DNA from 2 places in the Paraburkholderia sp. CI2 genome. Region 2 is predicted to be linked to the other one. Evidence: predicted binding sites of a transcription regulator. Region 2 holds the regulator's gene; the other holds the start of a gene.
What was found. Region 2 encodes LexA, which represses DNA repair genes until DNA is damaged. Its sites were predicted from a motif close to ACTGTATNNNNATACAGT; they were not measured.

Region 1: recA (recombinase RecA) is a predicted target of LexA. The motif match lies at 8,669-8,686, and genes of this name have one in related genera.

The regions. Positions count from the first base shown of each region.
Region 1 covers NZ_JACHDL010000006.1:91,772-106,494, forward strand. The annotation lists gene HDG32_RS10975 (nucleotide pyrophosphohydrolase) at 1-31, shown strand, start outside; gene HDG32_RS10980 (Wzy polymerase domain-containing protein) at 85-1,869, opposite strand; gene HDG32_RS10985 (pilin) at 2,032-2,655, opposite strand; gene HDG32_RS10990 (TerC family protein) at 2,813-3,517, opposite strand; gene sucD (succinate--CoA ligase subunit alpha) at 3,683-4,564, opposite strand; gene sucC (ADP-forming succinate--CoA ligase subunit beta) at 4,695-5,864, opposite strand; gene HDG32_RS11005 (DUF2889 domain-containing protein) at 5,920-6,594, opposite strand; gene recX (recombination regulator RecX) at 6,725-7,483, opposite strand; gene recA (recombinase RecA) at 7,491-8,567, opposite strand; gene HDG32_RS11020 (response regulator transcription factor) at 8,822-9,610, shown strand; gene HDG32_RS11025 (sensor histidine kinase) at 9,620-11,179, shown strand; gene HDG32_RS11030 (MFS transporter) at 11,387-13,045, shown strand; tRNA gene HDG32_RS11035 (tRNA-Met) at 13,132-13,208, shown strand; gene HDG32_RS11040 (MFS transporter) at 13,391-14,602, opposite strand.
Region 2 covers NZ_JACHDL010000002.1:203,779-218,501, reverse strand. The annotation lists gene dusA (tRNA dihydrouridine(20/20a) synthase DusA) at 1-473, opposite strand, end outside; gene HDG32_RS04770 (hypothetical protein) at 598-996, opposite strand; gene HDG32_RS04765 (sulfotransferase) at 1,269-1,763, shown strand; gene HDG32_RS04760 (hypothetical protein) at 1,850-2,095, opposite strand; gene HDG32_RS04755 (DUF3820 family protein) at 2,343-2,570, opposite strand; gene HDG32_RS04750 (NADP(H)-dependent aldo-keto reductase) at 2,739-3,791, shown strand; gene HDG32_RS04745 (M20 family metallopeptidase) at 3,887-5,311, opposite strand; gene HDG32_RS04740 (LysR family transcriptional regulator) at 5,567-6,550, shown strand; gene HDG32_RS04735 (hypothetical protein) at 6,831-7,253, shown strand; gene HDG32_RS04730 (ABC transporter permease) at 7,346-8,173, opposite strand; gene nodI (nodulation factor ABC transporter ATP-binding protein NodI) at 8,193-9,107, opposite strand; gene HDG32_RS04720 (universal stress protein) at 9,529-9,996, shown strand; gene HDG32_RS04715 (DUF2939 domain-containing protein) at 10,115-10,732, opposite strand; gene HDG32_RS04710 (hypothetical protein) at 10,852-11,196, opposite strand; gene lexA (transcriptional repressor LexA) at 11,299-11,949, opposite strand; gene HDG32_RS04700 (sulfate ABC transporter substrate-binding protein) at 12,261-13,307, shown strand; gene cysT (sulfate ABC transporter permease subunit CysT) at 13,466-14,362, shown strand; gene cysW (sulfate ABC transporter permease subunit CysW) at 14,359-14,723, shown strand, end outside.

The DNA.
Region 1 (14,723 bases), on a different contig from region 2:
AGGCACGGCCGCGAAGTATTCCGAGCTTTGAACTTTGAAGGGAGGAAGCCGCGGCGCTAGCACGCCTAAGCTTCCGCGGCCCGATCAATCTTCGTCGCTGTCGTCATCCGGCGTCGCATCGTGCGCCGGTGTGCCGTAGCGCTTCACCAACTGCTGCTTGAAGCCCGCGAGCGACTTCTGCTCGTCGACGAGCTGGTAGAGATAGCCGAGCTGCGCCGGCCAGTCTTTCAATTCCTCGGCGAAGATCCGCAAGCGTTCGACCGTATCGAGCGCCGCCGCGGTATCGCCGGTCAGCGCCTGCAGCACCGCGTAGCGACGCAGCACCGTCTCGCCCGGCAACAGGGCGATCGCCTGCTTGTGCATCGCGAGCTTGCGCTGCAGGTTCAGCGGATTCATCGGCTGCAGCGTCGCGAGACCGTATTCGCCCCACGCGCCGAACATGAACGACGGATCGGCGCCGTACTGCTCGGCCGGACGCGCGCCGTAGTAGAGCACCTCGGCACGCGCATAGTCGCGATACACCGGATACAGCGCGGCGAGTCCGCCGAACACCACCACCGCGAACGCGCCGAGCGACAGATTCGCCGGCACCGCGCGCAACGGCCGCGTTTCGAGCAGGCCGAACACGAACATCGCGGGCAACAGGAAGAACATGTACTGCTGCGGATACTCGACGAGCGCATGCATCGTCAGCACGCCGATCAGCGCGATGCCGAACACGCGCGCGGCGCTTTGCGGCGCACGCACGACGCGCACGAGCCACGCGACGAGACCCACGAGCACGATCGCGAGACCGATCAGACCGGTTTTCGCGAGCAGGTCGACGAAAATGTCGTGCGAGTTGTTGGCGATTTCGACGCCGCCCAGCTGCTTGACGAGCTCGAACTGATGGCTCGGAAATTCGCCCCAGCCGACGCCGAGCAGCGGATGCTGCTTGAACATCGTCCAGCCGTATTTCCACAGCGCGAGGCGCGGCGCGATCTGGCCGGCATCCTGGAAGCGTTCGGCCGCCGACTGCGCGAGTTCGAGGTGAAAGCGCACGTTGGCCCAGCGGATCAGCGCATTGACCACGAAAAACAGCACCGCGAGCGCGATCGGCACCAGCCATTCACGGTTGCTACGGCGCAATTGCGGTTCGTTGCGAGTCTGCGCGAAGGCCATCCAGAAGCCGGCGACGACGATCACGCCCATCTGCAGCCATGGACCCCGCGACACGGTCAGCGCGAGGCCGACCGAGAAAATCGTCGAGACGAGCAGCCAGATGGGCACCGCGATGCGGCGCGTCTGCACGAGGTACAGCGCGCCCGCCATCGCGAACGCGATATACGTCGCGAGGTGGTTCGCCTGCGCCATGTTGCCGAACGGCCGGCGCTCGACGGTTATGTTGTACGCGACGACGAGCGGAGCCACGCGCGCCTCGAGGTGAAACAGCTGGGTCACCTGACTGAACACCGCGAACAGACCGCCGACGATCAACGCCCCCGCCGCCCAGCGCAACGCGGTCTCGTCGAGCTTCACGCGCGTGAAGCCGTAGCCCACATGCACGGCCATCCACGCAGCGAGCAGGAAGCCCGCGCCGAGCCAGTTCATCGATGGCTCCGCGACCGGCAGCACCAGCGTCTGCACGACCAGCACGAGGCCGAACAGCAGGGGTACGAGCGCGACCGCGGGCGACGCGAAGCTCACACGCGGCCGGGTGGTCGCGACCAGCAGCACGACGGCTGCCCCGGTCAGCAGAAACAGCGCGAGCGAGGTGAATTCGGCGTAGAAGGTTGGGATCGGATACGTATGGTTGGCAACCGCGTAGGGCAGGATCAACGCAAGAGCCAGCAGTACGAGAGACAGGTAGCGCGCGAAAGGGGTGGGCATCGAATCAACGGTGGGCGTCAGCAACCGGCGCACTATACAAAAATTTCGTTGCACTGTGCGCCGGTCCGGCCGAAATAGGCTGAAAATCAGCCTTTTACGTTGTGGCTTCGACTCATCCAGTCAGCGCTCGGCTGCTGTCTCGTTCACTCACTCATTTGCCCCTTATGAACGGCATTCGGGCGGCGCCAGATTCGCGGCGAGCGTCGGCGCCTCGCTTGGCATCGGCCCCGAACCCGGCGCCGGCAACGACGACGCGCTCTTGCCGCTCGCAAAGCATTCCCACGTCAGCGCGCCGGTCTGCACCGCGTCCTTGCTCAACGCGACTCGCGCGCTCGGCGCATCGACGTTGTCCGGGACCGACGGCACCAGCGTCATGGTGTTTGCGCCGGCCTGCGCGACACGCGTCGAGTACGTGATCGTGATCTGACCAGTGTCGTCGTCGATCTGGATGGACTCGACGTTGCGCGTGGCGGGCGGCGACGCATAACCGCCGCTGAACGCGTTGCCGCTCGCGGCGTTTTCGGCCACCGCGAGCCGCGCCGACGCCGCGAGCGACAAGCCCTCGCCGACCCGGCTGCGCGCCAGATAGTCCTGATACGCGGGAATCGCGTAGGCCGCGATCACGCCGACGATCGCGAGCACGATCATCAACTCGATCAGCGTGAAGCCGACGCCGCAGCGGCGGCAGATGCGCGCGAACCAGCTCGCGCGCCAGCGTGCGCGGCGCGACCTACGCGAGGATTGCGTCGATTGAGAGTATGGGGAATATGGCAGGGTAACGATCATCGGCAGACTCCTGATACGAGAAACGCCTGGCCCGTGGATCGGGAACAGGCGTTTCAATCGTAGCGAGCGAAGCTCGCGCGTCACAGTCAGCCGGATGGCCAGGCTTGCATTCGGACGACATCACGAATCAGGCAGCGATGCACCGTCAGCACCATGCTCACACCGCCGCACGTTTCGCGTTACGGCGCTTCAACAGATAACCGACGATCACGACGAACAGCGCGCCCGCGATGCTCATCCCGTATTCGGCGACTGGCGTGTCGAGGATCGGCCAGCGGTCGCCGGCCGGGTCGTTGACCATCAGACCACCCGCGATCCAGCCGAGCAGGCCCGCGCCGAACAGTACGATGCCCGGAAAGCGATCGAGCAGCTTCAGAATCAGCTGGCTGCCCCACACGATCAGCGGAATGCTCACGACGAGGCCAAAGATCACCAAAGCCAACCGGTGCTCGTGCTCCGCGGCTTCGGCCGCGCCCGCGATCGCGATCACGTTGTCGACGCTCATCACCGCATCCGCGATGATGATCGTCTTCACCGCCGAGATCAGCTTGTCGGCCGGCTTCACGTTGTCGTGAGCGTCGTGCGCCGGCGCGAGCAGGCGCACGCCGATCCACAGCAGCAGCAAGCCGCCCGCGAACTTCAGGAACGGCACGTCGAGCAGCACGACCGCGAACGCGATCAGCACGACGCGCAGCGCGATCGCGCCGGCGGTCCCCCACACGATCCCACGCATGCGCTGCGACTGCGGCAGGTTGCGGCAGGCGAGCGCGATCACGACCGCGTTGTCGCCGCCGAGCAGAACGTCGATGACGATGATCTGAAAGACCGAGCCCCAATGGAGGGTCGTGAAGAATTCGAGCATGGAAAAAAGCATAAGAAAAAATCGACCGCGCGGACAGAACCGCGGCGCAAGCTCGGACAAAAAAAAGCGGGGGAGTCTGCACTCCCCCGCTTTTTGGGACCGCCCGCTCACGAAAGGAGGTCGTAAGCGTATCAAAATCGCGCGCCAACGGCACGCGAATTCGATTTACAGCATCGCCTTCAGAAGACGCGCCATTTCCGACGGGTTCTTCGTGACCTTGATACCGCACGCGTCCATGATTTCCAGTTTCGCTTCGGCGGTGTCCGCACCGCCCGAGATCAGCGCGCCGGCGTGGCCCATGCGCTTGCCCGGAGGCGCCGTGACGCCAGCGATGAAGCCAACCACCGGCTTCTTCATGTTGTCCTTGATCCAGTGCGCGGCGTTCGCCTCGTCCGGACCGCCGATTTCGCCGATCATGATGACGGCGTCCGTATCCGGATCGTCGTTGAACATCTTCATCACGTCGATGTGCTTCAGACCATTGATGGGGTCGCCGCCGATGCCGACTGCCGACGACTGGCCGAGGCCGATCGCGGTCAGCTGGCCGACTGCTTCATACGTCAGCGTGCCCGAACGCGACACGACGCCGATGCGGCCCTTGCGATGGATGTGACCCGGCATGATGCCGATCTTCAGTTCGTCCGGCGTGATCGTGCCCGGGCAGTTCGGTCCGAGCAGCAGCGTCTTGCGGTTTTCGCGACGCATACGGTCCTTGATCTCGATCATGTCGCGGACGGGAATGCCTTCCGTGATACAGATTGCGAGATCCAGGTCGGCTTCGACTGCTTCCCAGATTGCGGCGGCAGCGCCTGCCGGCGGAACGTAAATCACCGACACGGTCGCGCCCGTCTCAGCCTTGGCTTCAGCGACGCTCGCGTAGATGGGGATGCCTTCGAAATCTTCGCCGGCGCGCTTCGGGTTCACGCCCGCGACGTACGCTTCGCGGCCGTTTGCGTATTCACGGCAAGCACGCGTGTGGAACTGACCGGTCTTGCCGGTGATGCCCTGCGTGATGACCTTGGTGTCTTTGTTGATCAGAATCGACATGTATTGACCTCTGTTCGTTTGGCGTCGCGCGGTAGCGCCACTCGGCGCGATGCTTCACGCCTGTGTCGCTCGCGCGCCGCCACTCGTAAACCTGGCAAATGAGCTGGTAAATGCGCCGTGGACAGCTGGCTTAGGCCTTGCCCGAAGCAGCCGCGACGACCTTCTGAGCCGCCTCTTCCATGCTGTCCGCCGAGATGATCGGCAGGCCGGATTCGGCGAGCATCTTCTTGCCCAGGTCTTCGTTCGTGCCCTTCATGCGGACCACGAGCGGCACCTTCAGCGACACGGCCTTCGACGCCGCGATCACGCCTTCCGCGATCACGTCGCAGCGCATGATGCCACCGAAGATGTTGACCAGAATCGCGGTCAGGTTCGGGTTCTTCAGCATGATCTTGAAGGCTTCGGTGACCTTCTCGGTCGTAGCTCCTCCGCCGACGTCGAGGAAGTTCGCCGGTTCGCCGCCGAACAGCTTGATGGTGTCCATCGTTGCCATTGCGAGGCCGGCGCCGTTCACCAGACAGCCGATGTTGCCGTCGAGCGAGATGTACGCGAGGTCGAACTTCGACGCTTCGATTTCAGCCGGATCTTCTTCGTCCAGATCGCGGTACGCGACGATTTCCGGGTGACGGAACAGCGCGTTCGAGTCGAAGTTGAACTTCGCGTCGAGTGCGATGACCTTGCCGTCGCCGGTCAGGATCAGCGGGTTGATTTCGGCGAGCGATGCGTCGGTTTCCCAGAATGCCTTGTACAGGCCTTGCAGGATCGCGCGAGCTTGCGGGATCGAAGCGTCGGGCACGCCGATCTTCTTCGCGAGGTCGTCTGCTTCCGAGTCCTTCAGGCCAGTCGACGGATCGACGGCAACCTTGTGGATCAGCTCAGGCGTCTTTTCCGCGACTTCTTCGACGTCCATGCCGCCTTCGCTCGACGCCATCACGACGATCTTCTGCGAAACGCGATCGATCACGAGACCGACATACAGTTCCTTCTTGATGTCGGCGCCTTCTTCGATCAGCAGGCGGTTCACCTTCTGGCCTTCCGGACCGGTCTGGTGCGTGACGAGCTGCATGCCGAGGATCTGGTTCGAGTACTCGCGAACCTGTTCCAGCGACTTGGCGACCTTGACGCCGCCGCCCTTGCCACGGCCACCCGCATGGATCTGAGCCTTCACGACCCACACCGGGCCGCCCAGCTCTTCCGCGGCCTTGACCGCATCATCCACCGAGAAGACCGGCTTGCCGCGCGGTACCGCGACGCCGAATTTCCGCAGGATTTCCTTACCCTGGTACTCGTGAATCTTCATGCGTGATTCCCTTCAGTGTGAGAGTTGGATAGAACTTCGATTCCGTTGCCGCCGTTCAGGCCGACGCGTCGCCGCTTCGTTCGCGGGCCGCCGCGCCGTCCGACGAGGCCGCGCGTTCCGCCGGACGCGGTGCATGACCATACCAGCGCGGATAAAACTGTTTCACCGCCTCGCCGTCGAAACGCAGCGCGTGGCAGCGTCCCAGCTGGAATGGCGGTTTGTCGTTGGAATGCCCGCCTGTGCCGTTAGACGATTCGTCTCCCGAACCCGCGTTCGCACCCGGCGTGCCGTCATCGGTGTTCCATACGTCGCCGGCGAACGCCTGGATCGCGGCGGTCGGCAGGATCGCGCACAGCTCGGTGAGATGCGTGCAACCGGCCGTGCCGGCCAGCAAACGGGCAGCATCGCGACGGAAGTTGTGGAACAGATTGAGCCCGATGAGGGCACGGTAGGCGGGATTGCTGGCCTGGCACAACCCTGGATAGGGCACCCAGTCGGACGACGCCTCGGCGTTGACGACATTGAGCTTGCGATCGATGGTGATGCGAAGCCAGAGTTCATGGATCGGCTGACCATTGGGCCGGACACCCGACGCAAGCGCCACATCGCGTGGCTTTTCGTCGGTCAGGCACGCTTCCACATCCCACAGACCATCGGCTCGCTCGTAAGCTTCCGCTCTGATTGCGCGACGATGGCGCAACTGACGGGACACTGGCGGGGAGAGCGACATGCGGGAAGGAAAGGCCGGATTGGAAAACGTCTGGATTTTAGCATAACGGGTATTTGGGACAGCCCCGATTGCGCACGGCCTGGCGCCAGGTTACGGCGCGGTAATTGCCCTACCCGTCGAGACTGGCGTGTTAGTCGCCGTCCCCGATGTCGTCGATACCCTTCAGGATCTTGCCGATCGTCGCGCCGGAGAAGCCGCGCGACGCGAGAAAGCGCGCCTGCTTCGCGCGCTCGGCCTGCGTTTGCGGCAACTGGCCGAACTTCTTGCGCCAGACCGCCTGGGCGCGCGCGAGTTCGGTTTCGCGCAATTGCGCGCTCGCCTCTTCGACGAGCGCCGGGTTGAGCGCGTGTTGCTTCAATTCGCCGAGAATGCGGCTCGTGCCGAGCCGCGATGCGCGCCGATGGATCAGGCTTTCCGCGAAGCGCGAGTCGGATAGCCAGTTTTCGGCCTGCAGCGCGTCGAGCACCGTGTCGAGCGAATCGGTTTCCTCGACGTAAGGCTTCAGCTTGCGGGCGAGGTCGGCGCGGCTATATTCGCGGCGCGACAGATAGCCGAGCGCGCGCGCTTTCAGCGAACGGGCGGGGCGTTGGGATTTTCTGCTGTCGTCTTTGTCGGACTGGCCCGGCTTCTCTTCGCCGGGTTGGCGACGCGAGCGGGTGTAGGTGACCTCGGAGGGGATTGGGGAATCGAGTCCGGAGGAATCCCGGCTGGACGACGCTGCAGCGGGCGCAGACCGCGTACGCTGCGGGTCGCGGCCCGCAGCGCGGTCATGTGCGTCGAACGGTTCGAACGGATCGCCGGATTCAGGCGATCCGTCCGCCGCGTCGCGCGGGCCGTCCGGATAGCGTCCGGAGTCGAAACCGGACAGCGGCCGGCCTTTGCGTATCACTTGATGCTTACTCTTCTTCGCCCGCGACTTCAGCGTCCGCGCCGGTCACGGCGTTCGCCATCGCGGTAACGCCCAGCGATTCGCGGATACGGTTTTCGATTTCGCGAGCGATATCCGGATTTTCGCGCAGGAATTCACGCGCGTTGTCCTTGCCCTGACCGATCCGCTCGCCGCTGTAGCTGTACCATGCGCCGGCCTTGTCGACGATCTTCGCCTGCACGCCGAGGTCGATGATTTCGCCCTGACGCGAGATGCCCTCGCCGTACAGGATGTCGAAAATCGCTTCACGGAACGGCGGCGCCACCTTGTTCTTGACGACCTTCACGCGGGTTTCGTTGCCGATCACTTCGTCGTTCTTCTTGATCGAGCCGATGCGGCGAATGTCGAGACGCACCGACGCGTAGAACTTCAGCGCATTACCGCCCGTGGTGGTTTCCGGGTTGCCGAACATCACGCCGATCTTCATGCGGATCTGGTTGATGAAGATCACGAGGCAGTTCGTGCGCTTGATCGTGCCGGTCAGCTTGCGCAGCGCCTGCGACATCAGACGCGCCTGCAGACCCGGCAGCGAGTCGCCCATTTCGCCTTCGATTTCCGCCTTCGGCACCAGCGCCGCGACCGAGTCGATCACGATCATGTCGATCGAGCCCGAGCGCACCAGCGCGTCGGCGATTTCGAGCGCCTGTTCGCCGGTGTCCGGCTGCGAGACCAGCAGGTCGGCGACGTTCACGCCGAGCTTGCCCGCGTATTGAATGTCCAGCGCGTGTTCCGCGTCGATGAACGCCGCGGTGCCGCCGAGCTTCTGCATTTCGGCGACGACCTGCAGCGTCAGCGTGGTTTTACCGGACGATTCCGGACCGTAGATTTCGACCACGCGGCCGCGCGGCAAACCGCCGACGCCCAGTGCGATGTCGAGGCCGAGCGATCCGGTGGAGACCACCTGGATGTCTTCGACTGCCTCACCTGCGCCGAGCCGCATGACCGACCCTTTGCCGAACTGCTTTTCGATCTGCGCGAGCGCGGCGGCGAGAGCCTTGCTCTTTTCAGCAGTCAGTCCAGCCGAGCCTTTCTTGCTTTCTTCCATGAATCGTCCTTTGCTATGATGAACGGCGTCTGAGGCAGATGTGCACCCGTGGTTCCACTCGAATTGAGCGGAGTCTCCAGGACATCACACGAAACGCAGACACTGTATAAAAAAACAGTAGTTTTGGCAAGCGCGATTGTGATGCGAACGCGCATCTTTTACTGTCGCATCGCCCCAACTACCCACAATAATGTTCGGAGACCGCTGCGCGCCGGGGCAACCCCACGGTGCCGGCAAAGCCAGGCTGGCGCATCATGCGAATTCTGATTGCCGAAGACGACAGCATACTCGCGGATGGTCTGGTTCGATCACTCCGCCAATCGGCCTATGCGGTCGATCACGTGAAAAGCGGCGTCGAAGCCGATACCGCGTTGTCAATGCAGACGTTCGACCTATTGATCCTCGATCTGGGCCTGCCGCGCATGTCCGGGCTCGAGGTGCTGCGCCGCCTGCGCGCGCGCAATTCGAACCTGCCCGTGCTGATCCTGACCGCCGCCGATAGCGTCGACGAACGCGTCAAAGGCCTCGACCTCGGCGCCGACGATTACATGGCCAAGCCCTTCGCGCTGAACGAACTCGAAGCGCGCGTGCGCGCGCTGACACGTCGCGGCGCGGGCGGCGGCCCGACCGTCGTGCGGCATGGCTCGCTGTCGTTCGATCAGGTGGGCCGCATCGCCTACGTCAACGACCAGGCGATCGATCTGTCGGCGCGCGAACTCGGGCTGCTCGAAGTGCTGCTGCAACGGATCGGCCGGCTGGTCTCGAAAGAGCAGCTCGTCGACCATCTATGCGAATGGGGCGAGGAAGTCAGCAACAACGCGATCGAAGTCTACGTGCACCGGCTGCGCAAGAAGATCGAACCGAGCGGCGTGCGCATCATCACCGTGCGCGGGCTCGGCTACTGTCTCGAAAAAGCGGCGCCGCCGGCGAATGCGAGCGCGCCCGCCACCCCGGCCGGCTCCGCGCCGCAGACGGCACAAGCGGCACAATCGTCCACCGCGCCGTCGTCCACCGCGATGCCGGCGAGCCACCACTACAAATAGAGGCCAGCGATGTCCGCACGCGCTGATCGCGCCACGGCGCACGCGGCGGACCTCGACGAGGCGCGCGACGCGCGCTACGCCAATCCGTTCGCCGCGCCCGACGAAACCGAAGCCGCCGCCGAAGCGCGTCCGCGCTCGCTGTTCGGCGAAATTCTCGACTGGATGCTCGCGCCGCTGCTGCTGCTTTGGCCGATGAGCCTCGCGGTCACCTATCTGGTCGCGAAGTCGATCGCGAACGGGCCGTTCGACCGCGCGCTCGAAACCGACGCCTACGTGCTCGCGCGCCAGATCCATCCGGTCAATGGCGTCGCGGAGCTGTCGCTGCCCGAGTCGACGCGCGATTTCCTGCGCGCCGACAACGTCGACAGCGTGTTCTTTCAGGTGCTCGGCACGCGCGGCGAGCTCGTGGCCGGCGAGCGTGACATGCCACTGCCGCACGAGGAGGACCGCCCGCCACCGGGCCTCGTCGAATTCCGCGACGACGTGCTGCGCGGCAACGACATCCGCGTCGCCTACACGACCGTCGAGTTTCCGCAGACGCCGGGCGCTCAGGCCGTGCTCGTGCAGGTCGCCGAAACGCTCGACAAGCGCAGCCAGCTCGCCAACGACATCATCAAGGGCGTGATCCTGCCGCAGTTCGTGATCCTGCCGCTCGCGATCCTGCTCGTGTGGTTCGGGCTGTCGCGCGGGCTCGAGCCGCTGCATGCGCTGCAGGCGCATATCCGCGCGCGCCGGCCGGACGATCTGTCGCCGCTCGAAGCGCGCCGCGCGCCGCCGGAAATCGAGCCGCTCGTCACGTCGTTCAACGATCTGCTCACGCGCCTCGAACAGAACATGGAGCTACAGAAGCGCTTCATCGCCGACGCCGCGCATCAGATGAAAACGCCGCTGGCCGGCCTGCGCACCCAGGCCGAGCTCGCGCTGCGCCAGAACGCGTCGGCCGAGGTTCGTCGCTCGCTCGAACAGATCGCGACGAGCTCCGAGCAGGCCGCGCGGCTCGTCACGCAATTGCTCGCGCTGGCGCGCGCGGAAAACCGTCGGTCGGGACAGATCTTCACGCCGCTCGAACTGGGCGAACTCGCGCGCAGCGCGGTGCGCGAATGGGTGCAGGCCGCGCTCGCGAAGCAGATGGACATCGGCTACGAAGCGCCCGACGAGCCCGTCGAAGTCGCCGGCAATCCGGTGATGCTGCGTGAAATGCTGTCGAACCTGATCGACAACGCGATCCGCTATACGCCGGCGGGCGGCCGCATCACCGTGCGCGTGCGGCACGACGCCCCCGCGCGGCTCGTGCACCTGGAAGTCGAGGACACCGGGCTCGGCATTCCGGCCAGCGAGCGCTCGCGTGTGGTCGAGCGCTTTTACCGGATTCTGGGCCGCGAGGGCGACGGCAGCGGCCTCGGCCTCGCGATCGTGCGCGAGATTGCGGCAATGCACGGCGGCGAGCTCGCCATCGACGACAACGTCTACCAGGAGTCGCCGCGGCTCGCCGGCACACTGGTGCGCGTCAGCTTGCACGTGCTCGAACGGGGCGGGACTTACCCTAACGCGCCTCTATCGTCAGCTTGACGGTCAGCGTTTTTTGAGATATTTCAACGTGGGTTGCGCGAACATACCAGCACATTAACGGAAATTGAACGCCTATTCGTCGACTTACCGGACTACCCCAGGTTCAGGCGCCGAGTCAGAACGCCGTAAGTTTCCACTCCAATAATCGGTTGCACGGGAACGGCTGTGCCGGCGATCCGTGGATATATCAATATTGGAGACGACAATATGGCTACCGTTGGCGGGCAAATCTCGCACGTGCCGATGACGCGCGATGAGAAGCGGGTGATCTTCGCATCGTCGCTGGGTACGGTTTTCGAGTGGTACGACTTTTATCTGGCCGGCTCGCTTGCGGCCTTCATCAGCAAGAGCTTCTTCTCCGGCGTCAATCCGACCGCGGCGTTCATCTTCACGCTGCTCAGCTTCGCGGCGGGCTTCGCGGTGCGGCCGTTCGGCGCGATCGTATTCGGGCGGCTCGGCGACATGGTCGGGCGCAAGTACACGTTCCTGATCACGATCGTCATCATGGGCCTGTCGACGTTCCTCGTCGGCTTCCTGCCGGGCTACGCGGCGATCGGCATCGCTTCGCCGGTGCTCTTCATCGCGATGCGCCTGCTGCAGGGTCTCGCGCTCGGCGGCGAGTATGGCGGCGCCGCGACCTACGTGGCCGAACACGCGCCGGCGAACCGCCGCGGCTTCTACACCGCATGGATCCAGACCACCGCCACGCTCGGTCTGTTTCTGTCGCTGCTCGTGATTCTCGGCGTTCGCACGCTCATGGGCGAAGACGCGTTCGGCGCCTGGGGCTGGCGCATTCCGTTCCTCGTGTCGATCCTGCTGCTCGCGGTGTCGGTGTGGATTCGCCTGCAACTGCATGAGTCGCCGGTGTTCGCGCGCATCAAGGCCGAGGGCAAGACCTCGAAGGCGCCGCTTTCCGAAGCGTTCGGCCAATGGAAGAACCTGAAGGTCGTGATTATCGCGCTGCTCGGCCTGACGGCCGGCCAGGCTGTCGTCTGGTACACGGGCCAGTTCTACACGCTGTTCTTCCTCACGCAGACGCTGAGGGTCGACGGTTCGAGCGCCAACATCATGATCGCGCTCGCGCTGCTGATCGGCACGCCGTTCTTCCTGTTCTTCGGCTCGCTGTCGGATCGCATCGGCCGCAAGCCGATCATCATGGCCGGCCTGCTGATCGCCGCCCTCACCTACTTCCCGCTGTTCAAGGCGCTCACACACTACACGAACCCGGCGCTCGAAGCGGCAACCGCGAAGTCGCCGATCGTCGTGATCGCCGATCCGGCCGAGTGCTCGTTCCAGTTCAACCCGGTGGGCACGGCGAAGTTCACGAGCTCATGCGACATCGCGAAGGGCGCGCTGTCGCGAGCCGGCCTGAACTACGACAACGTCGCGGCGCCTGCCGGCACGATCGCGCAGATCCGCGTGGGCGATACGGTCGTCAACACGTTCGACGGCCGCGCCGGCGACGCGAAGGAGCAAGCCAAGACGTTCGAGAAGACGCTCGCCGCGACGCTGAAGGCCGCCGGCTACCCGCCGAAGGCTGATCCGGCTCAGATCAACTGGCCGATGAGCATCGTGATCCTGACGATCCTCGTGATCTACGTGACGATGGTCTACGGGCCGATCGCGGCGATGCTGGTCGAGATGTTCCCGACGCGCATCCGTTATACGTCGATGTCGCTGCCGTATCACGTCGGCAATGGCTGGTTCGGCGGCTTCCTGCCGGCCACCGCGTTCGCGATCGTCGCGGCGAAGGGCAACATCTACTCGGGGCTCTGGTATCCGATCATCATCGCGGTGGTCACCTTCGTGATCGGCATGCTGTTCGTGCGCGAAACCAAGGACTCGGATATCTACGCGAAGGATTGAGTGGACCGACAGCCGGAGCTATCTGAAAAAGTTGTGAGCCGGGGGTTGACAGCCTTCGGTGGCCCCAGCATAATCTCGCTTCTTTCGGCGAATTAGCTCAGTCGGTTAGAGCGACGGAATCATAATCCGCAGGTCCGGGGTTCGAGTCCCTGATTCGCCACCAGCTTCAAGAAAAAGCCGCTGTCCCACAAGGACAGCGGCTTTTTTGTTTTGAAACGCTGCCACGAAGCCTGACGACCGATGGGCATCCGAGTTCAGGCGGACGCAGCAACACACCACTCGACGTTGGGGAAATAGCGGCAACAATGCGCGCATTTTCCAGACGGATACCCCGGCTATGCCACGTTAGCTCAGGTCGTGAAGAGATTGAGCCGGTGTCGGGTGAAAGAGCAGCAGCACCACGGTCATCAGACCGAAGGCTGCGCCCGCATAAAAGGTCGTGGCTGCGCCCAGACGTTCCCACAACTGGCCTGCGACAACGCTCGAAACCAGCGTCACGATGCCGCTCAGCAGATTGAAGAAACCGAACGCAGTCCCGCGCAGATGCGCAGGTGCCGTGTGCGCGACCATCGTGGCGAGCAGGCCTTGCGTCATCCCCATGTGCAGCCCCCACAGCGCTACGCCTACGACGACTATGCTCCAGTGGGTGCCGTGTGCAAGCACGAGGTCGGCGCCAATCAACACGATCAGACCACCTATCAGCAGCCGCGTATGCCGCATCGTGTCCGCGAGCTTCCCGAACGGATAAGCGGACAGCGCGTAGACGATATTCATTGCCACCATGACGAGCGGAACGAGCGCAATCGGTACGCCGCTGCCCATCGCACGAAGCACCAGAAAAGCCTCGCTGAATCGCGCCAACGCAAAAACGGCGCCTATCCCTACGACCCACCAGTAGTCCAAACCAAGCTCCCTGAGACTCTGCCACCGCACAGGATTGCTTCTTTTGGCGCGAGGCTCGTGCTCAGGCTCCGTGATACCAAACGTCAACAGCGCAACCGCGAGCACACCAGGAATGACGGCAAGCCAGAAGGCAAGCCGAAAATTATCTGCCCATATCAGCATGATGAGAACGGCCAGCAGCGGTCCGAGGAACGCACCGACCGTATCGAGCGACTGGCGCAGGCCGAAGGCCGCGCCACGCAGGTGCTGCGGCGTGACATCCGCGATGAGTGCATCGCGAGGCGCACCGCGAACGCCCTTGCCGACACGGTCAATGACGCGCGCCGTCACCACGACTCCAACCGACGACGCAATGGCAAAAAGCGGCTTGCTCATTGCGCCGAGCGAATACCCTGCTACGGCGAGCCACTTTCGGTTGCCGAGGTAGTCACTCAGCGTTCCCGAAAACACCTTGACCATCTGGGCCGTGGCCTCCGCGATGCCCTCGATGAGCCCAATCGTGCCGGCGCCGGCGCCAAGGCTTGCCAGCAGAAACATCGGCAGCAGGCTGTGGATGATTTCGGATGAGATGTCCATGAAAAGACTCACACATCCTAGAACCCACACGCTGCGTGGAATCTGCCGGACGACATTGACTTGCGGTTCGTTTCGCATTCGATAGGGATGGCATCAAATAACACGTTCGAACGGCGCAGACGCATGCGAGCAGCAAGGCAGCCCGCTACGACCGTTGCATCTTGTCTGGCTTCGCTGAGTCGGATACCCGTCCTCTCAC
Region 2 (14,723 bases):
GTGCCGACAAAATCGCGGACGAAGCCGTATTCCTCGACCGTATCGACGCCGATGCGGTGCTTGACCGTGACTGGCACCGATACGACGTCGCGCATCGCCTTCACGCAATCGGCGACGAGTTGCGGCTCGTTCATCAGGCATGCGCCGAACGCGCCGCGTTGCACGCGCTCGGATGGGCAGCCGCAATTCAGGTTGATTTCGTCATAGCCCCATTGCTCGCCGAGCTTGGCCGAACGCGCGAGGTCGTCGGGCTCGCTGCCGCCGAGTTGCAGCGCGACTGGCGCTTCGTCGGGCGTGAATGCGAGATGACGCGGCACGTCGCCGTGCAGCAGCGCGCCGGTCGTCACCATCTCCGTGTAAAGCCAGGTATGGCGCGAAATCATTCGATGCAGCGAGCGGCAATGGCGATCCGTCCAGTCCATCATCGGGGCAACGGACACGCGGCGGGGGCTGGGAGTGCGAGGTAAAGACATGGAGCGGCCAGGCGGCTTGAATCAAAACAATAATTTTACCGCAAGGCCAGAAACCGCCGGGCGCGCTGGAGCCCTATCACTGTCGCGACAAAGGCGGGCACCGGTTCGTCAATGCGTCAATGCCTTAATGTCCATGTCCCCCCATCCCGCCGCCACTGCTCCACGAGCTGCCGCCGCCGTGCATGCCGCCGTATCCGCCACCATGCCATCCGCCGTCCCCGCCGTCCCCGCCGTCGCCGCCATGCCCGCCATGCCCGCCATGCCCGCCATGCCCGCCGTGCCCGCCACCGCCATGCCATCCGCCGTGCCCGTGCCAATACCCATGTCGGTAATAGCAGCACGACCCTCCGAAACCGCCATAGATACCAACCGAGCCGTACGCCGGTCCGTAGTAAGGCGGTCCATACGCGTAGGGATAGTAGGGTTGCGCATAGCCGTAGTCCGCTGGCGGCGCGACGACGCATCCAGTGATGCTCGCTGCCGCGGCCGCTAGCAGCGTCATCGATGCAATGAGCCTGGTCACGATTTTCTCCTTCACGTAAACCTCAGAAAAACCGCGCGCAACGGAGTTCAGCCGCGTTTGTGTCCGAGCGTTACCGGCGCCGGCGCGGCGGTGCGCGCTCGGGGCTTCGACCACGCGAGCCGTTGCCGCGACGCTCGACCGTTTCGCCAATCTTCTCGCGTATTACCGGGCGGCGTTGCGGTAACACTTCGTTAGCGATCTGATACGTTACTGAAGGGCGTGGCTGCTAACTTCCATCGGACGATTCGTCGTTTAAGTCGGAAGCGATTCGCTTGCCCGCCCCGTTCGATCATCTGCTCAAAGGCAACGTGCTGTATCGCCAGGGCATGCGCGACAACGAGCCGGAATCGCTTGGCCCGCTCGCGCGCTTTGCCGACAAATACCCGTTCAACTTCATCAACGTCGGCCTCATTGATCTCGCGCTGCCGAACGCGCGCATCGATCATGGCCGCCGCTCGCGATTACAGACCTGTCTATCGATTTTCTCGCGCATTTTTCACGACGTGGCGTTCGGCTGCCACCTCGGCGAGCTGGGCCGCTGTCAGCGCGCGTACGATGCGTTGATAACGCACTGGCGGCGCGTTCTACACGCGGGCGTGATGATCGAGATCGAGCACGAGGAGCTGGTCGACGCTTGCGAAGCGAACGTGCGTCGCATGCTCGCGCATTGCGGGCTCGAGTGGGACGAACGTTGCCTTGCATTTCGCGAGACGATGCGGCGTGTCAGTACCGCGAGTTCCGCACAGATGCGCCGACCGTTGTATTGAACGTCGATGCGGCGCTGGCAGCCGCGAGGCGAATTGCGTGAACCGCTATGGGAAGGTCTCGGACCCCACCTGACGGCGGCCGACGCTCAACGCGCGATCGCCGATACGTGATGCAGCCACGGGTACACGCCGGCAATGAACGCCGCGTAGATCACGGCCATCGTTACGCCGGCGGCCGTGCCCCAGATGTCGCGCGAGACCGCGCCCTGGCGAAAATGCACAGGCAGTCCGACCACGACGTAGCCGATCACGAAGAACAGGATGACCGCGCGCACCGGCGACAGATCGTGGCCGATGAATTCGAGCAACGCCGACAGGTTGAATTGCGACATGGACATGCAGGGAGTCACGAAGGCGGGGGATCGCACGACGCCGGAACACATCGAAATTGTTCAGCGAATGACGACTGATCCGCTTCACTCCCGACGTTTCACAGCGCGACGACCTATGGCGATTAAAGGCCACGCAAACGCGATCCGCAAGAAAAAACCTGTATGAATTTGTACTGTCCTACATTGCTTGCAGTTTGCCTGCGCCGCGACTTTCAGCCGGCCTGGCAACGCTTTCACGGCCACGGTCTCAACGCTCCAGGGGCTTCGGTTTGCGCAAGGGGGCGAGCAGCGGTCTCAAGCCGTTGTGATCGATCTCGTGCATCAACGCGAGCAGACGGCCAATCTCGCCGGGCGGAAAGCCCTGGCTCGCGAACCAGTTCAGATAGTGGCCGGGCAGGTCGGCGATCACGCGGCCTTTATATTTCCCGTAGGGCATCACGCGCGTGACCAGCAATTCGAGGTGTTCGTGATTCATGGCAACGAAGTCATGATGAAACGCGCATCGAGAGCGCAAAGCGCGCAACGCGCAAGCACCCGGCGGCGCGCTGCAACGCATGGCCCCGCATTCTAGCCGTGCTGCAGGTAATGCGTCGGCGTGGTAACGTCTGCGCTTTCCGCTCACCTCTTCAACAGGACAAGTTTGATGGAATACCGCAGACTCGGCGACTCCGACGTGCAGGTTAGCCTGATTGGTCTCGGCACGATGACGTGGGGCGAGCAGAACACCGAGCAGGAAGCGCACGCGCAGATCGACTACGCGCTCGATCACGGTGTGAACCTGATCGACACCGCGGAAATGTATCCGGTGCCGCCGCGCGCCGAAACGCAAGGCTCGACGGAGCGCTACATCGGCACGTGGCTCGCGCAGCACAAGAGCGCGCGCGAGAAGATCGTGCTCGCCACCAAGATCGCGGGCCCCGCGCGTCAGCCGCACAATCCGCGTCATATTCGCGGCGAGGGCAACCAGTTCGATCGCAAGAACCTGACCGAGGCGCTCAACGACAGCCTCGAACGTCTGCAAACGGACTACGTCGATCTGTATCAGCTGCACTGGCCCGATCGCAGCACGATGACGTTCGGCCGTCCGTCGTATCCGTGGGTCGACGACGCGTACACGGTGCCGATCGAGGAAACGCTGACGGTACTCGCCGAATTCGTGAAGGCTGGCAAGGTGCGCCATATCGGCGTGTCGAACGAAACGCCGTGGGGCGTCGCGCAGTTTCTGCGCGCGGCCGAAAGACTCGGCTTGCCGCGCATCGTCAGCATCCAGAATCCGTACAGCCTGTTGAACCGCACGTACGAAGTGGGTCTGTCCGAGTACGCGCATCGCGACAACATCGGTCTGCTCGCGTATTCACCGCTCGCGTTCGGCTGGCTGTCGGGCAAGTACGAAGGCGGCGCGCGTCCTGCCGGCGCGCGCATCACGCTGTTCGAGCGCTTCCAGCGCTATAGCAAGCCGCAAGCCGTGCAGGCGACCACGCGTTACGTCGAGCTCGCGAAGCGCCACGGCATGACCCCCGCGCAATTCGCGCTCGCGTTCGTCAATAGCCGGCCGTTCGTGACCAGCAATCTGATCGGCGCGACCTCGCTCGAACAATTGAAGGAAAACATCGCCAGCGCGGACGTGAAGCTGTCGCCGGAAGTGCTGGCGGAAATCGACAGGCTGCACGAGCTGCAGCCGAATCCGGCGCCTTGATGTCGAGGTAAGCGCGACGCGCTTGCCGCGGTGGCCCCGGTCGATTGCCGGGGCGGCCGCGGAAGGCGCAGCGAATCACTCGGCGTCGGCCGAACTCAACCCGCGGCCTTTGCCGTGTCCACCGTCTCGCGCTTCGCCGCAAGCGGCGAATTCTCGCCGAGATCCCAGAACAGTCCCGCCATCATCTGCAGGCCCTCGCGCACCACCGGAGCCAGAAGGTGCTCGTTCGGCGCATGCTGCGAGCAGGCCGGATAAGAATGCGGCACCCAGATCGTCGGCAGACCGAGCGTGTCGGCGAATACCTCGTTCGGCAGCGTGCCGCCGAGATTCGGCAGCAGCGCGGTCTTCTTGCCGGTGGTCGCTTCGAGCGACGCGATCGCCCACGTGACCCACGGATCGTCGGGATCCAGCCGCGTGGCTGGCGCGCCGCGTTCGACGTCGATTTCGACCAGCTGAAAACCGTGCGCATCGAGATGCGCGCGCAGGTGCTCGCCGAGGTTTTCCCAATCGGTGCCGACCACGAAACGCAACTGGCAGACCGCGAACGCCGACGGCGGAATCGCGTTGACCGGGTTCTCCGGATTGCCCGCCTTGAAGGCCAGCACTTCGAAGCTGTTCCAGCCGAACACGCGCTCGGGCGCGGTAAGACCCGGCTCGCCCCAGTTGTCATCGACGGTGGGGTCGCCCGGACCGTTGCCCACCGTGATGTCGGCAAGTGCGCGGCGCACGGCCTCGGGGATCGGCGGCGGACGCAGGCCGTCGACTGCGATCACGCCGCGCGCATCGACGAGACTCGCGAGCGCGTTGGCGAGCACCGTCGCCGGATTGCGCAGCAAGCCGCCCCAGTTGCCCGAGTGATGCGCGCCGTCGCGCAGGTTCAGCGACAGCCTGAAATTGACCGCGCCGCGCGAGCCGAGAAACACGGTCGGACGACGCGCTGCGAGACGCGGACCGTCGGAGGCGATCAGCACGTCGGCGGCGAGTTCGTCGCGATGCGCATGGCAGATCGCGTCGAGCCCCGGTGAGCCGGTTTCCTCACCCATCTCGATCAACAGCTTCGTGTTGAAGCCGAGTTTGCCGTCGCGCGCGGCGAGCGTGCTCGCGAGCGCGGCGAGGTTGATCGAGTGCTGGCCTTTGTTGTCGGCGGTGCCGCGACCGAACCAGCGCTCGCCTTCCACGGTCACCGCCCACGGCGTCAGCGGCGCGCGCCACTGGCTATCGTAGCCGCGCACGACGTCGCCGTGGCCGTAGATCAGCACGGTCGGCAGATGATCGCCTTCGTGACGGTTGGCGATAAGGAACGCACCGAAGCCATCGACCGGGTTATCGACGATGCGCGTGCTGAAGCCGAGGCGCTCCGCTTCGGGCTGGATTTCGTCGGTCAGATAGGACAGCAGCAGTGCGCCGCGATCGCTTTCCTGGCTTTCGGTGCGAAAACCGACGCGGCGGTTCAGATCGGCGAGAAAAGCGCCGGATTCGAAGTGCCGGGTGGCAAGCTCGATGGCCTGGTTGCGGCTCATGTCGATGTCTCCGATGCGGGGGATGGGTGAAGGGGCGGAGGGCCGCGAGGCTCGATGGCTCGATGCTCGGCGCGGCGTTCAGGCGAATCGTCTGCAACGTGATTGCGACCGATTCTAGAAGCGCGCCATTTTTGTCACAATGATCATGTTTCGAAGCTTGCCTTGCCGGAAAAGCAAAGCGTCGCGCGTCGGCTCGAACCGCGGCACCCGCCCACCCATGGCACCGTTGCAACTGATTCGATCGAGGCGTCCAGGATGGCACGTTCACTGCATGGCATCGCGTTGCGTTATTTCGTCGAAGTCGCGCGCAGCGGCTCGCTGAGCGACGCGTCCGAGCGGCTGCACGTCGCGGTATCGGCGATCAGCCGGCAAATCGTGCGGCTCGAAAGCGAACTCGGCGTGACGCTGTTCGAGCGGCGTCCGCGCGGCATGACGCTGTCCGAGGCCGGTGAGCGGCTGCTGGCGTACGCGCAACGCAGCCTGCTCGAAGCCGAGCACGTGATGAAAGAGATTAGCGGCCTCGCGAGCTTGCACGGCAGCCGGATCAAGATCGCGACCGCCGAGGGCTTTGCGGTCGACTTCCTGCCCGCCGCGATTGCGGATTTCCGCGCCGAGCACCCCGGCATCGATTTCACGCTGACCGTGATGTCGCCGGCCGACGCCACTCGCCACGTGCGCGACGGCGACGTCGATATCGCGCTGTCGTTCAGCCTCGCGCCGGAGAAGGGTGTGAAGGTCGAGCACACCGAACGCGCGCCGGTGTTCGTGCTGCTGCGCGCCGATCATCCCCTTGCGGCGCGCGCGAAACTGTCGCTCGCCGAGGTGAGTCGCTATCCGCTCGTGTTGTCGGAGACGGGCACCACGATTCGCCAGTTGATCGACATCACGTGCGCGCTCGAAGGCATCCTCCTCGAGCCGGACCTGATCTGCAACAACAGCGGCGCGAGTTATCGCTACGCGCAGCGGTCCGGCGCGATCATGTTCACGGGGCTGCTGTCGGTGCGCGACCGCTATGCCGACGACGGCTTCGTCGTGATTCCGCTCACCGACCCGCAGATGCGCCAGCGCAGCATCCAGGTGCAGACGATGGCGAGGCGCGAGTTGCCCCCGTCGGTGCGCACGTTTCGCGACCATCTGATCGCGCGGATCGCGGATGCGAAGCCGGTCGGGGCGCAGGCGTCGAAGGTCGCCGGTGGACGCGGTAAACGTACGCCGCGGCGCCCGCGAGCCGATGCATGAAATGCGACACATGCCCCGCACTAAGCGGCAAATGTTCTCCCGGAATCCGAATCACGACCTAAACTGTGGTGGACGGCAAGGACGGCCCTGAGAAAACGACCCTGATGGTGCGCGCCACGATCAGGGGAAACGCGGAACAATGACAGTCGAACCGCGGACCTGCCGCCCAGCCCGCGATGCTGCAATGCACACAAGCGGCAATAGATGGACCCAAATAGAAACGCGGCGCGTCGTCCCGATGGCGCGTTGCCCACGACAGAGCGATAGGACCAACACAGCCATGGCGCAACAGAAAACCAATCCAAAACTCGAGCAGGCTCTCACGCGCGGTGATCTCGCGATCCGTCAGGCAAACTCGGCGCGGGCGACCGCCTTGTTGCGTGCGCTCGCCAAGATGATCGTCGATGCCTCGGCGACCATCGGCGTGGAAGCCTTCACGCTGATTCACGACGGCGACAAGATCTACGATCCCGCCGATGGTCTATGGCCACAGGCGCTGCTGATTTCGCTCGACGGTCCGGTCGAGGACGCCGATCCCGACGAATTGCGCACGGTGCGGCTGATCGCGGATGATCCGGTCACCGTGTTCCGGGTGGAATGGCAGCGCGCCGATGGCAAGATCGGGCGTCACGAGGGCGGCCCGTTCGCGACGGTCGCGTTCATCTCCGACGTCGATATTCCGTGGACCGATGACGAGGACTGAGCGCGCGCAACGATAGCAAACACGCCGTGCGACGACCGACGCGGCGTCGTCTTGCGCGGGTGCAGGCGCGACGCGCCGCCCGCGCGTTCGGCTTACTTCATCATGCGACGCCGAAGCAGGATCGCCGACACGATGAAGCCGCCGACCGCATAAGCGGCCAGCACGCTCACATGGAGCGCCGCGTGCTCCATCGGCCGACCGAGCATCGCCGGGCGCATCAGATCGACCGCATTGGCGAGGGGCAGCGCGGCAGTCACCGCTTGCGCGGCGCCGGGCAGTTGCGAGATCGGGAAGAACACGCCGGAGAGCAGCAGCATCGGCGTGAGCACGAGCGTCTGATAGAACATGAAAAAGTCGTATGACGGCGCGAGCGCCGTCACGATCATCGCGAGGCTCGCGAACGCGAGACCGGCCAGCACGATGACCGGCAGCGCGAGCAGCATCGACGGAAAACTCGCATAGCCGAGCGCGCCCGCCACCAGCATGATCGCCACACCCGACAACACCGATTTGCTGGCGGCCCACACCACCTCGCCGAGCACGATATCGCCGAGCGTGAGCGGCGTATGCATGATCGCTTCCCACGTGCGCTGCACGTGCATGCGCGAAAAGCCTGAATACATCGACTCGAAGCTCGCCGACATCATCACGCTCGACGGCACCGTGCCCGCCGCGAGGAACGAGATATACGACACGCCGTCGACGTGCCCGACCATCAGCCCGAGCCCGAGGCCGAGACCGAACAGATAGATCATCGGATCGGCGAAGTTGGCGAACATCGACGCGATCGCGAGCTTTTTCCACACCAGGTAATTGCGGCGCCACACCGCGATCCAGTTCGTGGCATTGGCGGGGAAGGCACCGAACGGTTCCTGCGCCGATGGCGTGCCGTCGTGGGTTTCGTAAGTACGTGCGTCCATCAAGTGTCTCGCTATGGGTTCAGTCCTGCATTTCGCGACCGGTGAGCCGCAGAAACACATCCTCGAGATTCGCCGGCCGATGCAGATAGCGCAAATCGGCGCGCTGCTTGAGGCGCATATGCACGGGCTGCGCGTCGTTCACATAACAGAACAGTGTCTCGCCGCTGATCTCGGTGCGCTCGGCGAGCGGCGCGAGTTCGTCGCGCAACGCAAACGGATCGGGGCCGTAGATCTCGATCACGTCGCAGCCGATTTCGGACTCGATCAACTCGCGCGGCGCGCCTTCGGCGATCTTGCGGCCTTCCTCGATCACGCACAGGCGATGACAGAGCCGTTCGGCTTCTTCCATGAAGTGCGTGGTCAGCAGGATGGTCTTGCCGCGCGCGAGCAGCGAGCGCAGCCGCTCCCAGATCAGATGGCGCGCTTGCGGATCGAGACCGGTGGTCGGCTCGTCCATGATCAGCACGTCGGGATCGTTGATCAGCGCGCGCGCGAGCGTGAGGCGCCGCTTCATGCCGCCCGACAGTTCGCTCACGCGCGCGTCCGCCTTGTTCTCGAGGCGAGCGAATTCGAGCAGACCCGGCACCGCCGCGCGACACTGCGCGGCGCTCAGACCGAAGTAGCGGCCGAATACGAGCAGATTTTCGCGCACCGTGAAATCGGGATCGAGGTTGTCGAACTGCGGCACCACGCCGACGCGCGAGCGCGCGAGGCGCGCGCGGCCCGGGATCGGCTCGTCGCACAGCCGGATCGCGCCGGCGTCGGGCGCCGCAATGCCGAGCAGCATGCGCAATGTCGTGGTCTTACCGGCGCCGTTGGGGCCGAGCAGCCCGAAGCATTCGCCGGTGTTCACATGAAACGACAATCCGTCGACGACCGTTTTTTCGCCGTAGCTTTTCCTGACCTGATGGAATTCGATGGGGGCGGTGGGCATGGCTCGAGCAAGGCTCCGGAAGAAGATACAACGTACGCGCAAGACACACAACATACCTGCGATGCACGCATTGCGCACGCGAAGCCGCTTACTCCAGGTATCGGATCGCTGATGCGAGCGGGTGTCCGGGAACGCGTCGTGCGTGGGGTGCGATGCGCTCGTCGGTGTCGATTGGCGCCGCTGATTGGCGGTGGCACGACTGGCACGTCAACCGGCCCGCAGTGTGTCGACGCAGCGTTCGCAAACGAAATTTTGCATTGCGGCATCTGTGTGCAAACGCTGCGTCGGGTCGCCCAACGCTTGTGCAGACTGGATCGGCATGCACCGAGTATGCACTTAGCGTTTTCCATCCCTTGCAAGCCGAATTGCGGCGCACCATGATTGATTCAGACCGCGCTTTCCGCGCGAATGGAGAAAACAGATGGCGAGCTACCAGAAAATCCTGTTGTGCTACGACGGCTCGCGCGAAGGCCGCAAAGCCCTGCGTTGCGGTGCCGATCTGGCGTTGGAACTGAAGGCGGAAACGCATCTGCTGTCGGTCGTCGACATGCGTTCGAGCATCGCGCAGAGCGCGGGCCTGTTGACGGACGTCGCCTGCGGCAGCTTCGAAAAAACGGCCCGCGAGATTCTGCAGGAGGGCGTGAACTGGCTGACCGAGCGAGGCGTGAGCGCGCAAGGGCATTTCGCATTCGGTCATCCGATCGACGAGATCGCCAATCTTGCCAACGAGTTGCAGGTCGACCTCGTGGTGGTGGGTCATCGCTGCCGGACCGGTTTGTCGCGGTGGTGGATGGGGGCGGGCAACACGCCGCTGCTCGACCGCGTGTCGTGCAGCATTCTGGTGGCGTGCTCGTCCGCGCAGGAGCAGCAGCAGGCGGCTGCGGCGTAATGGGCTAGTGAGGGACGCGAAGCCGCGCGCCCCGTCATCTAGCCCAGAGGTGAATAGACCCTGTCGCGTGGCCGGCCCCGATGGCCAGCCACGCATCCCATCCGGCCAGGCTTCAATCTCACTCGTTCAGATTGATCGCCGCGAGCTTCCACGTGACCAGACCTTCGCGACGAAAGATTGCCGAATAATTCGCGTTACCTTCGCCACGCCGGTACGTAATGACAAACTCGTTGAGACTGCGATAGCCGGCCGTGCTTTGACGCCCGGGCGGCGGGGCGCTTGCCTGCGTGGTGGTGTCGCCCGCGGCTGGTGCGGCCGGCGCTTCGCCGCCCGCGGCTGGCGGCGCGGACGGTTGCTCGCCCGGCGTGCCACGCGGCGGCATGCCGTTCAGCAGCGCTGCGACGCCGTCGGGTGTCGCATAGGCATCGACGAGCGGGCCGATCAGCGTCACGCCGATCACCGCGCCGATCGTGGCCATCTTGTTGCCGGCATCCGCCTCGAGCCGGCGTGTCAGCATGGCGCCCACCTGTTGCTTCAGGCTATCGCGTAGCGCGGGAAAGTCCACATACTGATTGACGGTTTGCACGTCACGCGCATCGGCGGCGCGTTTGAGATTGTTCACCGCGAGATACGGTGACGCATAAATAAAGCCCAGCGCGGCAATCACGATCACCACGATCAGCGTGATCAGCAGCGGCCGGGTGGCGCTGCCCTGTGTGCGTTTCCGAATTGTCATCGAATGGGACTCCACGTCAGTGATGATCTAACGTCGACCACGGCGAGGTCGAAACGATCCCATCCCACGCGAATCTCTGAACATCCGAAGTGCTTGTTGCATGCGTACTCAGGATTCGCTCAGGCTTCGAACACCGCGCCGTGCACGTTGGCTTCGTCGGCTATGCAACGATCGATCATACGGCATACAGCGTCGACCGTGCCGACCATGATCAGTCGCGACGGTCCATGATAGACCCGCACCGGCGCGCGACGCGCGGGCTCGGCGATGTTCAGCGCCGAATTCAGCGACACGCGCGCGAACGCCGGCAACGACGACGGCAGACCGGAAGCTTCGGCAGTCGCGTCGAACAGCGACGGCGTGCGCGCAGCGGGCGCCTCGATTAGCGCGCAGGGCGTGAGCTTGCGCAGATGGCGCAGACGGCCGAACTGGCGAAAGGGCAACAGGCGGGCAAGGCGTTCCATGAGTCTCTCCAGGTAATTCGGCGTAGATGCGGGCGTAGATGCGGGCGTAAATGCGGCTTGGGTTGGACAAACCGGCGCAAGCGTTCCGGCGACAGCGAAAGATCAGAACTCGCTGGGGCGGATCAGCCCGACCGCGATCCCTTCGAGCGCGAAATCGGCGCTGCCGGATTCCACGAAGATGTTGTCGTAATCGGGGTTTTCGGCGATCAGTTCGATGCCGTTCGGCCGGCGCTTCAGACGTTTGACCGTCACGTCGTCGCCAAGCCGCGCAATGATGATCTGGCCGTCCTTCGCTTCGGTGCGCTTTTGCACCGCGAGCAGGTCGCCGTCGAGAATGCCCGCGTCGCGCATCGACAGGCCGCGCACCTTCAGCAGGTAGTCGGGCTTGCTCGAGAACAGCGCCGGGTCACACGCGTAGTGCTGCGAGATATGTTCCTGCGCGAGGATCGGGCTACCCGCCGCGACCCGGCCGATCAGCGGCAACGACAACTGCATCAGGCCCGCATGCGGCAGGGTGAACTGGTACGGCGCGTCCTCCTGCCCGGACAGCAGGCGGATGCCGCGCGACGCGCCGGCCGCGAGTTCGATCACGCCCTTGCGCGCCAGCGCGCGCAGATGCTCTTCCGCGGAATTGGCCGAGCTGAACCCGAGTTCGGCGGCAATTTCCGCGCGAGTGGGCGGAAAGCCGGTGCGTTCGATCGCGCGGCGGATCAGATCGAAAACCTGCTGCTGTCGTGCGGTGAGTTTTGTCATGGCCACTGTATGTATGAACAGGTGACTGTATTTTTATACAGTATTCGGCGCATTTCAAGCTTTACTTTAAGTTCGGCGCAAGGGTCGCGCTGGGGCGTCGTTTGTCGGCGACATGACGGCGTTGTCGGCGTCCCAACCGCCGGCGCATCTGTCGTTACCACTTTTGAGCATTAAAAAATGAAGAAACATTATTTTTAATAATGAAAGCGCTTCGATAGACTGGCCTCCGGTTGGCGCTCATGGGCACGTGACCGCGACGCAGAACAACACCAGACGCTCATCAGCGGACCATCACGCGGAGAAAAATCGAAATGAACCATCGGCATATGGGGCTTGCGGCTCGAACCAGAAAACTGATCGCGGCGCTCGCCGTCGGCGCGGCGGGGGCGCTCGGCATGTTGGGCGCAAGCGGCGTCGCGCACGCCGACACCACGCTGTTGAACGTGTCCTACGATCCGACGCGCGAGCTGTATCAGGACATCAATCAGGCATTCGGCAAGGAATGGAAGGCCAGGACCGGCGAAGCCGTCACCTTCAGGCAGTCGCACGGCGGCTCGGGCGCGCAGGCTCGCTCGGTGCTCGACGGACTGCAGGCCGACGTCGTGACGCTTGCGCTCGCCTATGACATCGACGCGATCGCGAACAAGGGGCTCGTCGACAGGAACTGGCAAAAGCGTCTGCCGGACAACGCATCGCCGTACACGTCGACGATCGTGTTTCTGGTGCGCAAGGGCAACCCGAAGCACATCAAGGATTGGGACGATCTGGTGAAACCGGGCGTGTCGATCGTGACGCCGAATCCGAAGACCTCGGGCGGCGCGCGCTGGAATTATCTGGCCGCGTGGGCGTACGCCGAGCATCAACCGGGCGGCAACGACCAGAAGGCCAGGGAGTTCGTCGGCAAGCTGTACAGGAACGCCGGCGTGCTCGATTCGGGCGCGCGCGGCGCGACCACGAGCTTCGTGCAGCGCGGTATCGGCGACGTGCTGATCGCGTGGGAAAACGAGGCGTTCCTGTCGCTGAAGGAGTTTGGTCCGGACAGGTTCGAGATCGTGGTGCCGTCGGTGAGCATTCTGGCCGAGCCGCCGGTCGCGGTGGTCGACAAGGTCGTCGACAAACACGGCACGCGCAAGCTGGCCGAGGCATATCTGAACTTCCTGTATAGCGAGCAAGGTCAGGAGATCGCCGCGCGCAATTTCTATCGTCCGCGTTCCACCAAGGTGCCCGCCGATCTGACCGCGAAGTTTCCGAAGCTGAAGCTGTACACGATCGACGATTCGTTCGGCGGTTGGACCAACGCGCAGAAGACCCATTTCGCGGACGGCGGCGTGTTCGATTCGATTTATCAGCCGCAGTAACCACCGCCTGAATCACCGCCAGGGGAAAAAGGGCGCGCCCAATGGGCGCGCTTTCGGCTAACGGGGTCCGGTGGCCAGCGGTGCGGCAGGACCGCCGCAGTGCGGAACACGGCAAAACGAACAACCGCGCGAGCATCAACCATGAACGAGTATCCAGCATGACCATGTTGACCTTCCGCAAGCCGAGCGCATTGCCCGGTTTTGGCCTGACACTCGGCATCACGGTGGCTTATCTGAGCCTCGTGGTGCTGATTCCATTGGCGGCGACCTTTCTGAAAACCGCGACGCTCGACTGGGATCAGTTCGTGCGCGCGGTCACGTCGCCGCGTGTGCTCGCGTCGTATCGGCTGACGTTTTTCTCGGCGCTAGGCGGCGCACTGATCAACGCAGTGTTCGGCTTTCTCGTCGCGTGGGTGCTGGTGCGCTACACGTTTCCGTTCAAGCGTGTCGTCGATGCGGTCGTCGATCTGCCGTTCGCGTTGCCCACCTCGGTGGCGGGCATTTCGCTCGCGGCCGTGTATGCGGGCAACGGCTGGATCGGCCAGTTCCTCGCGCCGCTCGGCATCAAGATCGCGTTCACGCCGGCGGGCGCGCTGGTCGCGCTGACGTTCATCGGCCTGCCGTTCGTCGTGCGCACGGTGCAACCGGTGCTCGAGGAGTTCGAGCGCGAGCAGGAGGAGGCGGCCGCGTGTCTCGGCGCGTCGCGCTGGCTCACGTTTCGCCGCGTCGTGCTGCCGGCCGTGTTCCCGGCGCTGCTGACCGGCTTCGCGCTCGCCTTTGCGCGCGCGCTCGGCGAATACGGCTCGGTGATCTTCATCGCCGGCAATGTGCCGATGAAGTCGGAGATCACGTCGCTCCTGATCATCACGAAGCTCGAGCAATACGACTATGCGGGCGCGACGGCGCTCGCGGTCGTGATGCTGGTCGTGTCGTTCCTGATGCTGCTGTCGATCAACACGCTGCAGTGGTATCTGCAGCGGCGCACGAGCCGCGGCAATACGGGATCGGCGCCAGTGGCCACGAGCGTCGCCGCTATCGGTGGAGGTGTGCAATGAGCCGCGTTCCGACCCACCCGGCGAGCGTGGCGCGTCGCCCCGATCCGGTCAGCGAGCCGGCGGTCGTGCGCTGGCTGCTGATCGGCCTCGCACTGCTGTTTCTCGCGCTGTTTCTGGCCGTGCCGCTCGCCGCGGTGTTCTACCAGGCGCTGAACAAGGGGCTGCGTTTTTACTTCGAAGCGCTCGCCGATCCGGATGCGCTGTCGGCGATCAAACTGACGCTGCTCACCGCGGCGATCGCGGTGCCGCTGAACCTCGTGTTCGGCCTCGCGGCGTCGTGGTGTATCGCGAAGTTCGAATTCCGCGGCAAGGCGCTGCTGACCACGTTGATCGATCTGCCGTTTTCGGTGTCGCCGGTGAT